Regions from separate parts of the Aneurinibacillus baijiui genome, predicted to be linked through region 1. Evidence: predicted binding sites of a transcription regulator. Region 1 holds the regulator's gene; the other holds the start of a gene.
What was found. The regulator CtsR, encoded in region 1, represses protease genes until heat stress. The targets are predictions, from matches to a motif close to ATGGTCAATAAAGGTCAAACA.
Positions count from the first base shown of each region.

Region 1 (5,615 bases):
TTATCGCGCGTGTTCTCGTATGGTCGACGTCTAGAGGCGTACAGGAGGCGAAATAAGCATGGAAAGTGTATTAGAGAGTGTAAGAAAGCAAAATGCCAATCAGTTACGCGCCAATCTGGGACGCCGTCGTGCCTTCAGCAAATTTATGGTGGGTCTTACGATTATAAGCATGCTGCTTGCTCTTACCCCATTATTTGGAATTCTTGGTTACGTGATTGTGAAAGGCCTCCCAGCCTTAAGCCTATCGTTTTTCACACAACTTCCGGCTCCTCCGGGCGAGATCGGGGGCGGAATGGCAAATGGGATACTCGGAACCTTTACACTGATCGGTATTGCCTCAGCAATTGGCGTACCGGTAGGTTTAATGGCCGGGATCTTCTTATCCGAGTATGGCCGCAATCGTTTTGGCAAGCTTGTATCGTTTTTAACAGATATTATGCTCGGCGTGCCGTCCATTGTTGTTGGTATCGTTGTATATGCCTTGGTCGTTCTTTCAATGGGTGGATTCTCCGCCTATGCTGGCGGTGTGGCGCTCGCCTTTATTATGATTCCTGCGGTAACCCGCACAACGGAAGAGATGCTGAAGCTGGTACCGAACCATATTCGTGAAGCTGGACTTGCGCTTGGTATTCCGAAATGGCGGGTGATTATGCTCATTATCCTGCCGACTGCGCTCCGCGGAATCATTACGGGTATTATGCTTGCGGTCGCCCGCGTCTCAGGAGAAACGGCTCCGCTGCTCTTTACGGCATTCGGAAATATGTATTGGAACCAATCGCTCAATGAACCGATTGCCTCGATGCCGGTACTGGTGTTCAATTACGCCATTTCCCCATATAAAGAATGGCAGGCGCAGGCATGGGCCGGAGCGTTAACGCTGATTCTAATTGTTCTTGTGTTGAATGTATCTGCGCGTCTAATTACGAGAAAGCGATAGAATATACGAGGTGGAGATCAATGATTGAGGCAAAAGGTTTGAACTTATGGTATGGAGATTTTCATGCGATTAAAGATATCAACATGTCGATTGAAAAGAATAAAGTAACGGCGTTCATCGGACCTTCCGGGTGCGGGAAGTCGACATTCCTGCGCGCCATTAATCGTATGCATGAAGTCATTGAAGGAGCCAGGGTAGAGGGTGAACTGTTGCTTGAGGGACAGAATATTTATAGCTCGGATAAGGATCCTGTTACCATTCGACAGCAGGTTGGTATGGTATTTCAGAAGCCCAACCCATTTCCGACCATGTCGATCTATGAGAATGTTGCAGCGGGACTAAGGATCAATGGTTTTAGAAATAAGAAGAAACTTGATGAAATTGTAGAGCGTTGCTTGATGCAGGCCGGTCTATGGAACGAAGTTAAAGATCGGTTAAACAAAAATGCCATGGGGTTATCCGGCGGACAGCAGCAGCGCTTGTGTATCGCCCGTACGCTGGCGGTAGAACCGGAAGTTGTATTGATGGACGAACCTACTTCAGCGCTAGATCCTATCTCCACGCAGAAAGTGGAAGAGTTACTTTTTGAATTGAAGAAGAAGTATACAATTATTATCGTCACGCATAATATGCAGCAGGCAGCACGCGTCTCCGATCACACCGCATTCTTCCTGCTTGGAGAAATGATTGAATTCGATCAGACAGAGACGATCTTTACCAATCCGCAGGATAAACGTACAGAAGACTATATTACCGGACGTTTCGGCTAGAAGAGGTGCGTTTCGGCACTGCTCAGTTCTTGTCTTTGAGTCCAACTCTTTTATTTGCTACAATAAATCTCGCTACGATGATGATGTAAGACACACTACTGCATAAAGGAGGATGACTAATGACAGAAGTGATAAAGTCTTCTGTAGGTACGATTGAGTTAGCAGTGTTTTTTGATATGGACGGTACCCTGCTCCAGACAGAGAATGTGGCGCTACCGGCCGCTGCGGATGCTTTTGAGCATTTGAAGCGGGAGGGATTGTATGAAGGAGAGGTACCGACACGCGAACAAATCCTAAATGTCTTCGGTATGACGGTGGAACAGATCTGGAATACGCTTATGCCTGGTGCTTCTGATGAAGTGAAAGAGAAGGCGAATACGCTGATGCTTGAATATGAGGTAGAGCGGCTGAAGCGTAAGGAAGGCAAGCTGTATGATCATGTAATACATGTGCTGGAGAATCTTACCCAACGAGGTATCCCGGTATTTGTCGTCAGCAATGGAGAAGAAGCATACATTGAAGCCGTAGTGGAGAACACGGGTCTTACTCATCTTTTTACTGATTTATACAGCGCAGGACGTTTTCAGACGAAGACGAAGAATGACCTTGTAGCAAAACTGCTTGCTGACTATCGTATTCAACATGCCGTTATGATCGGTGATCGCCACTCGGATGTTGAAGCAGGGAAGGTGAACGGTCTCTACACCATTGCTTGTGACTTCGGATTTGCTTCCGACGGAGAGCTGGATGAAGCGGACGAGTGTGTCACATCCTTCTCTCAAATTCTTTCGCTTGTAGATAAATATGCAAGAGACCTGAAGTGAAGTTTGCTTCAGGTTTTTTTGTTATAAACGCCAAAAAGAGGGTAGATAAGAATATAAATGAAAATTTAGGTCAAGAATAAAAAGTAGGAGCACCTTGCATTTTTACATAAGGATTATTATAATTAAAGTCAAAGAAAGTCAAAGTCAGAAGCCGGCGGGGAGGTGTGTACATGCGGAACATATCGGATATTATTGAACAGCATCTGAAGAAGATTCTTCAGCAGAGCAGCAGTGGAGCGGTAGAAATCCAGCGCAGCGAATTAGCTGATAAGTTCCAATGCGTGCCTTCACAGATTAACTATGTAATCAGCACCCGGTTTACGGTCGAGAAAGGCTATCTTGTAGAGAGCAAACGGGGCGGAGGCGGATATATTCGCATCCGTAAGGTCGAGATCATTGATCATAAGCGGTTCTATTCTATGCTTATGGAAGTGATCGGAGAGAGTATAACGTCAGCGGCCTGTGACAATATTATTGAAAGATTGCGAGAGGAAGGTATCATTTCACCTAAAGAAATGCAGATGATGAAAGCGGCGTGTGGAAAGGTCATCTCCAGCGTGCCGGTACCGATTCGCGATCAGCTCCGTGCGGACATTCTTCGAGCGATGTTAACCGCGATTTTCATTTATTAGCCATAGAATTATGTGTATTCGGGAGGGAAGTGCATATGATATGCCAAGAATGCCATCAGCGTCCGGCCACGCTGCACTTTACGAAAATCGTCAATGGTGAGAAAAACGAGTTTCACCTTTGCGAGGTGTGCGCGCAGGAGAAGGGCGACATGTTTTCTGGGGGTATGAACAACTTTTCCATTCACCATCTTTTATCAGGCCTGCTGAATCAGCAGTCGGAGCCAAGTATGAATGCGTTTAAGGTTCAGCAGGAGACTCCGCTGCGTTGTGATACGTGCGGACTAACCTATGCTCAGTTCAGCAAGAGCGGGCGTTTTGGGTGCAGCAATTGCTATAAAGCATTTGAAGAGAAGCTAGACCCTCTGTTTCGCCGCATACACGGTAATACCCATCATAGCGGGAAAGTGCCGGAGCGTTCGGGCGGTACAATCAAGCTCAAAAAAGAAGTCTCTGAGCTAAAAGATGAGATGAGAACATACATTGAGCGCGAAGAATTCGAGGAGGCGGCAAAGGTTCGGGACCGAATCCGCGAATTAGAACAGCAAATCGCAGATTTGTAGGAGGGAAAACGCATGTCTTTCCAGAAGTTTATATCAAACGCAGTAAGCGAATGGATGAATGGCGATGGGGCGGATGCCGATATTGCCATCAGCAGCCGCGTGCGGCTGGCGCGTAACCTGTGTGATCATCCGTTTCCATTGCTTGCCACCGACTCACAGCTTGAGCAGATTCTTGAACAGGTTGAGAAGGCGATGGAAGATGAAGCGTTTGCGACGAACGAGCGCTTTGAGATGATCCGGATGGATGCATTGACCAATCTTCAACGGCGTGTACTGATGGAGAAGCATTTGATCAGCCCGAATCTTCTTTCCGATTCAAGGAAGGGTGCTGTTATCTTAAGCGAAAATGAAGCCATCAGCATTATGGTTAATGAAGAAGATCATCTTCGTATCCAATGTCTGTTCTCCGGTCTACAGCTAAGAGAAGCCTGGGAGACGGCGGATCGCATTGATGATAGCTTCGAGAGGCATGTCAACTTTGCTTTTGATGAACGACGCGGGTTTCTTACCAGCTGCCCGACGAATGCAGGAACAGGTATACGCGCTTCGGTTATGCTTCACCTTCCGGGTCTTGTAATGACCCAGCAGATCAATCATATTTTATCTGCAATTAATCAGCTTGGCTTGGTGGTAAGAGGGCTTTACGGAGAGGGCAGTGAAGCTGTCGGAAATTTATTCCAGGTTTCCAATCAGGTGACACTCGGACAATCCGAGGAAGAAATTATTGAGAATCTTACAAGCGTAACCCGGCAGATTATTGAACGAGAACGTGCAGCCCGCCATAATCTATTGCAGAATCATCGCCTGCAACTAGAAAATAGAGTATGCCGCTCTTACGGTATTCTGACGAACGCACGCATCATCGAGTCCAAGGAAGCGGCTGAGCGTCTCTCTGACGTACGGCTTGGCATTGATCTTGAGATTATCAGGAGTGTGCCGCTGAGCGTGATGAACGAATTGATGGTCATGACGCAGCCAGGGTTTTTACAGCAATACGCGGGTCAGCAGTTGACCGCAGATTCCCGTGACGAACGCCGAGCACGGCTCATCCGAGAACGCTTGCAGTCAGCGATGGAATAATATCATACCCATTTTTTTAATTATACTTATGGAGGTGTTTGTTTTATGATGTTTGGTCGTTTTACGGAAAGAGCACAAAAAGTTTTGGCTCTTGCCCAGGAGGAAGCCGTTCGCTTAGGACATAAGAATATTGGTACGGAACATATCCTGCTTGGTCTGATCCGCGAAGGAGACGGCATTGCTGCAAAAGCGCTGCAGGCGTTAGGTCTCGGTTTAGATAAAATCCAGGGCGAGGTTGAATCGCTTATCGGCCGTGGCGGTGAGCAGCCAAGCAACATTAACTATACCCCAAGAGCGAAAAAAGTAATCGAACTTTCCATGGACGAAGCACGTAAATTAGGTCACACCTATGTAGGTACAGAACATATCCTGCTTGGTCTGATCCGTGAAGGAGAAGGCGTAGCAGCCCGCGTTCTGAATAACCTAGGTGTAAGCTTAAATAAAGCACGTCAGCAGGTATTGCAGCTGCTCGGCAGCAGCGAGGCCATGTCTTCGCACCAGCAAAGCTCAAGCAATGCGGCGATCAACACACCTACGCTTGACAGCCTTGCCCGTGACTTGACATCGGTTGCGCGTGACGGTGGGCTTGATCCTGTCATTGGCCGCGCCAAAGAGATCGAGCGTGTCATTCAGGTGCTCAGCCGTCGCACAAAGAACAATCCGGTACTCATCGGGGAGCCTGGTGTAGGTAAGACCGCAGTAGTGGAAGGGCTGGCTCAGCGTATTATTAATAATGAAATTCCAGAGACACTTCGCAATAAGCGCGTGATGACGCTGGATATGGGTACGGTTGTTGCTGGTACGAAATACCG
Region 1 is NZ_JBFTXJ020000022.1:6,641-12,255, forward strand. It holds gene pstC (phosphate ABC transporter permease subunit PstC) at 1-56, shown strand, start outside; gene pstA (phosphate ABC transporter permease PstA) at 59-937, shown strand; gene pstB (phosphate ABC transporter ATP-binding protein PstB) at 958-1,707, shown strand; gene AB3351_RS22740 (HAD family hydrolase) at 1,827-2,531, shown strand; gene AB3351_RS22745 (CtsR family transcriptional regulator) at 2,702-3,163, shown strand; gene AB3351_RS22750 (UvrB/UvrC motif-containing protein) at 3,199-3,723, shown strand; gene AB3351_RS22755 (protein arginine kinase) at 3,736-4,803, shown strand; gene clpC (ATP-dependent protease ATP-binding subunit ClpC) at 4,849-5,615, shown strand, end outside.

Region 2 (5,615 bases), on a different contig from region 1:
ACCCCATTTGCATCGGGCATCACCTTCTTTTCTACGAACTTTTTCTCTTTTTCAATATTATATAACAATTCGCAATAAATTTCTCTAGCAAAAATCCTGCCAATCAAAAAAAATAAGGCATAGGATTTATTTCCTCTCTTTGTTTTTTTCCATTGCAGGACTTTAGCATCTTATTCATCACATAACATTTTTCATAAAAAAAGAGAAGTATTTTCCAATTAAACTCTTTACTCAACCAAAAGAAAAGGCAGAAGCCGTCTTTGGGCTTCTGCCTTTTCACTGTTGTTTATCTATGGTGTTCATCATTTCGATTAAATTCTGTCTCTACGCTCTGTTGCTTCATTGATACGGCGGGCTGCACGATCCTTCACTTCGCCGTACTCTTCTTGTATTTTACCTTTGGTTTTATCAACATTACCTTCTAGACGCGTACTTTCATCATCTGTCATTTCGCCCCACTGCTTTTTTGCTTCTCCCTTAACCTGATTCCATTTTCCCTTAAGTTTGTCGTCATTCATAGCTGTATCGCTCCTTTATTGAAGTTCGTATGGATGATTCTTCAGGTACCTGATGGAGATATATTACCTCTTACATAGTGGGTTGAAACGAACGATTCCTAGCACAAGGATGTTCACATCCCTCCTGCTGACATGCCATCATCTGCTCGAGACTGCATTCAAGGTGACTAACGGAACGCTTGGCGAAAACGATCGGTACATTCCGCTTTTTAGCATCAGCTTTTACTCGTTTGGCTAAGTTATGGTTTATGTAATCCGTAAATACAATGACACCCCTGACCAGCTGCGGCAGTGTATAGTTCTGGTCCTTCTTCTTTCTTCCTGAAACATGAATAAGCTTTCCTTCTAGCTTCTCTTCCAACAAAGCATTGATGTTCCCCAATCGGTCTGCTCCGATCACTACGTAGGCCATAGCATGTCCCTCCTTGTCTACAGTTTCCCTATAATTTGTTGCTCTTATCATACCCTATATGATAAAGATTATCAATATCATTTACCGCTTTTTCTTATAATTCCCCACAATCTTCATAATTAATTAAAAAAGCGGACGCATCCCTCGCTGCCCGCCTTTTGACTCTACTATTATAAATTCTCTTTAAAAAATCTTACGCTACTATCCAGCGCTTCGAGAAACTCCTTCGTGTCTTCTTTGTGCGGATGTACCATATTAAACGTATGTCCTGCATCTTCCACCCAATATAGTTCAGCCCGCCTCGCATGTTCCTTTAAGCTCTCTGCACCCTTGACTAACCGTGCAAAGTCTTCTCTTCCCTGTACGATCAATAGCGGTATCGTAAGCTCTGCTACACAATTCAGCAGGTCGTATTGGCGTGCATTCACATCCATATCATCAAACACGACTTTTTCAATCGGCATCTTCTGTCCGGTTCTTCCGTTTACCACATATCCGGCGCCCTCTTCCTCTGCTTGCTTGCGCACATCAGCACCGAAAATATCCACATGTGCAATACCATTCCATGTTACAATTGCCCGCACATTTTCAGGGTAGGAGGAAGCATACAGAATCGCATCTCCACCGCCCTTGCTATGACCTATAATGCCGATACGCTCCGCATCCATCCGGTCATACAGCGGCAGTTGACCATGCTTAATCTGCTGAATAATGAAATCAATATCTCCTAGTTCCTGCTGGTACGTATTACGTCCGAACTTCTCAAGCTCAGTAAAGTTTTCTACATCCTCTCCTATACCGTTACCTGAGAAGTTAAATGTAATTGCCGCGTAGCCTTTTTCGGCAAAATACTCACCCATACGGGGGAACATTCCCCAGTCTTTGAATCCTTTAAAACCATGACATATTAGTACGATGGGCTTTCGGCTATAATCCTGTGCATCATCCTTGATAAAAATATCGCCGCGAATCATCAAGCCTTCTTCTCTTGTCAGTGCAAACGATTGTTTCAAGAAAATCCCCTCGCATCCGTTGGTAGTTTAAGCGAAATGATCCGGAGCAATTTCAGGGTCATTATAAGAAGGAGGCGTACTTATTTTATGAATATCAAGCACATGCCGATTGTAAACAATGAGCTGCCGTCCTTCTTCGTATGTTTCAAATACGAATGCCCGGTTTTTTAACGTATATAGAATGCAGCCTGCTGCGCATACTACTTCTCCGTCCAGGTCGCTGTATGTTAATTGTACCATTTTTCCGATATATTCATCATATTGCATCATTGTTAAGACCCCTTTCACGCTGATAAATAGATAGCTATGCGAAATTTTATTTATTATCACACATTTTTTCTGTTCATGTTTCCTTTTCGACAAAGGTTCTAGCAAAGTCACATGAGTCGACAAAGCTTCCCTCCTAAGACTAACGTCCAGCCAAAAGGGAGATAGAACGGAAAAATGCCGAAAGTTACGTTTATGATGATTAATTTATGGGAAAAAAGCATATAACTGAAAAGAGTATAGTACACTGCTTTTCATTTGACCTTTATTGACCTTTGGTGTACTATAAAGATACATATACGAGAGGAGGAAATATTAGTGAACTTAATTCCTACAGTTATCGAACAAACGAATCGCGGTGAAAGAGCATACGATATCTATTCTCGTCTGTTAAAGGATCGGATTATTTTTCTCGGTACGGGAATCAATGATCAAGTAGCGAACAGCGTGGTAGCGCAACTTCTGTTCTTGGCTGCCGAAGATCCGGATAAAGATATTAGCGTCTACATCAATAGCCCAGGTGGTTCCATTACCGCAGGCATGGCAATCTATGATACCATGCAATTCATTAAGCCGGACGTATCAACCATTTGTGTAGGTATGGCCGCTTCAATGGGCGCCTTCCTCCTAACGGCCGGCGCGCCCGGAAAACGTTATGCGCTTCCGAACAGTGAAGTTATGATTCACCAACCACTTGGTGGAGCGCAGGGGCAAGCGTCCGATATTCAGATCGCTGCTACCCGTATTCTTAAGATGCGCGACTCATTGAACCGCATCATCGCCGATCGTTCTGGCCAGCCGCTTGAGCGTGTTGAGAAGGATACGGATCGTGACTATTTCATGAGCGCAGCAGAGGCGAAAGAATATGGCCTGATTGACCGCGTTATTGAAAGCCTCGGCAAAAAAGATCCTGATATACTGTAATCAAAATGACAAACACAGAAGCCCTGCTCACCATCATGGTAAGCAGGGCTTCTCTTTGTTGTTACAAACTATTCTTCACGTTGTACCATTTGTGCAAGGCTTTGTACTGCTTCCTCTGCGTCGGAACCTTCGGCGCTGATCGTAATCTCAACACCGCTTCCGACAGCAAGGCTCATCACTCCCATGATGCTTTTCGCGTTTACCTTTTTATCGTCTCTTGCGATAAACACGTCCGCCGCATAACGATTGGCTTCTTGGACGAAAAAAGCAGCCGGCCGCGCCTGCAGCCCGGTTCTTAATTTAACAACAACGCTTTCCTGCGCGTGCATAGTATGCTTCCCCACCCTCTACAACTGAATTTGTTCCATTATAACATGATTATAGGGTTTAAACTTATGATTTTGCTTCATTTTCTCGTAATTTCGCCGCGATTTCATTAATTTTTCGTAAACGATGATTAATACCAGATTTGCTTACCTTTCCACTTGGTACCATCTCTCCTAGTTCACTTAGGTTCATATCCCGATACTGCAGCCTCAACTCGGCTACTTCCCGTAGACGGTCCGGCAGATTCGCAAGCCCTAACTGCCTATCGATGAGCATAATATTCTCAATCTGCTGCATCGCTGCGGCCACCGTCTTATTCAAGTTGGCCATATCGCAATTATTCAGCCGGTTCGCGGAGTTTTTCATTTCTTTAACAATCCGGACATCTTCAAAGAAGAATAGCGCCTGATGCGCACCGATGATCCGCAGGAACTCGGCAATCTTCTCACCTTCTTTAATATACATAATATGCCCTTTTTTTCGCTCAATACGCCGGGAGTTTAATCCAAAATAATTGGCCAACTCGACCAAATCTTCACAATGCTCCTGATGAGAGGAGAAGACCTCTAAGTGATAACTGGAGGCTTCCGGATGGTTCACCGAGCCGCCAGCAAGAAAAGCACCGCGTAAATAGGAGCGCTTGCAGCAATCATCAGCAATGATATCAGCCGAAATACCGTAATGAAATGACCCCTCCCGCATAATACCCAGCTCTTCTAAAATCTCCATCGCTTTCTGCGGAATACGGACAATATATACGTTATTTTTTTTCAGTCTCATCTTTTTACGGACAAGAAGCTCTGCATGTATCTGAAAAATTCGTTTCACAAGCGAATAAATGCGGCGTGCAATCGCCGCATTTTCCGTCGAAATATCCAATACGAAGCGCTTGCCGCCGAACTGCAGCGAGCCGTTCATGCGAATCAACGCTGTAAGCTCGGCTTTACTGCAGCAATCAGGCGCTTCTAGTTGAGTCAGCTCTTTCTTTGTTTGCGCAGCAAAAGACATGCCGCTACCACCTCATTCTTTCGCACCGATTAGACCCATGATAATATCGCTTAGCTTGGCAGCATCGTGGCGTAAGAACTGATCGTATACCAGCAAATTCTCGGCAATAATCTTATACCCTTTTGCCGTTAATCGTTCTGGTGAATAGGTGACTGGCTCCGATCCTTTCTCCGCATACAATGCCTTTACCTCATCGCTAATCTCACCATTGTTTACAATAATATATTCAAACAACGAATTGCCTACATGGTCATGAATCGCTTGAATATGATCCCATGCCGCATAGCCATCCGTCTCGCCCGGCTGTGTCATTACATTACAGATATATGCCTTTACTGCCTTGCTCTCCCGGATTGCTTCTACGATCCCAGGGACAAGCAGATTGGGCAGTACACTCGTATATAAGCTGCCCGGTCCAATGAGAATGACATCTGCATCTGCCAGTGCTTGAACGGCTTCAGCAAGCGGCTCTACACCTTCATCAATAAATACGCGCTTAATACGCTTACCGGCTTTTGGAATAATGGACTCTCCAGATACGATCATTCCATCCTGCATTTCCGCATGCAGGACAATGGAGTGGTTCGCTGCCGGAAGTACACGGCCGCGAACTGCAAGAACCTGACTTAGTTGTTCAATGGCTGCCACGAAGTCACCCTCACTGATCTCTGTGAGCGCAGCAATCAATAGATTGCCGATCGAATGGCCGGCAAGTCCGTTCCCCCCAATAAACCGGTGCTGAAGCAGGCTCTCTAAAAGCGGCTCCGTATCTGCAAGCGCAATCAACACATTCCGGACATCACCCGGTGGCGGCATCCTAAGTTCAGAACGCAGCCTTCCCGAGCTTCCGCCATCATCTGCTACCGTTACAATGGCTGTAATGTCAATCGGCTGTTTTTTTAAACCGCGTAGCAGAACAGATAACCCTGTCCCTCCCCCAATTACCACCACATGGGGTTTCTCTATTTTTCTTTTCATCTTACACCTCTATGAGCGACCTCTCTCAATATCCCGATGTGTTACACGAACATTGTATTGATCCTGGTAACGCTGACCTAAATACTCGGCAATAGCCACAGAACGATGCTTGCCTCCCGTACAACCAATGCCGATAACAAGCTGGGTTTTGCCCTCCTGCTGGTAATG
Region 2 is NZ_JBFTXJ020000015.1:83,464-89,078, forward strand. It holds gene rpoN (RNA polymerase factor sigma-54) at 1-13, opposite strand, end outside; gene AB3351_RS20505 (CsbD family protein) at 312-518, opposite strand; gene AB3351_RS20510 (DUF2325 domain-containing protein) at 589-930, opposite strand; gene AB3351_RS20515 (alpha/beta hydrolase family protein) at 1,101-1,943, opposite strand; gene AB3351_RS20520 (hypothetical protein) at 1,971-2,213, opposite strand; gene clpP (ATP-dependent Clp endopeptidase proteolytic subunit ClpP) at 2,529-3,134, shown strand; gene AB3351_RS20530 (HPr family phosphocarrier protein) at 3,203-3,463, opposite strand; gene whiA (DNA-binding protein WhiA) at 3,528-4,469, opposite strand; gene AB3351_RS20540 (gluconeogenesis factor YvcK family protein) at 4,482-5,447, opposite strand; gene rapZ (RNase adapter RapZ) at 5,457-5,615, opposite strand, start outside.
Region 2: a site for CtsR is predicted at 2,466-2,486, ahead of clpP (ATP-dependent Clp endopeptidase proteolytic subunit ClpP). Genes of this name have one in related genera too.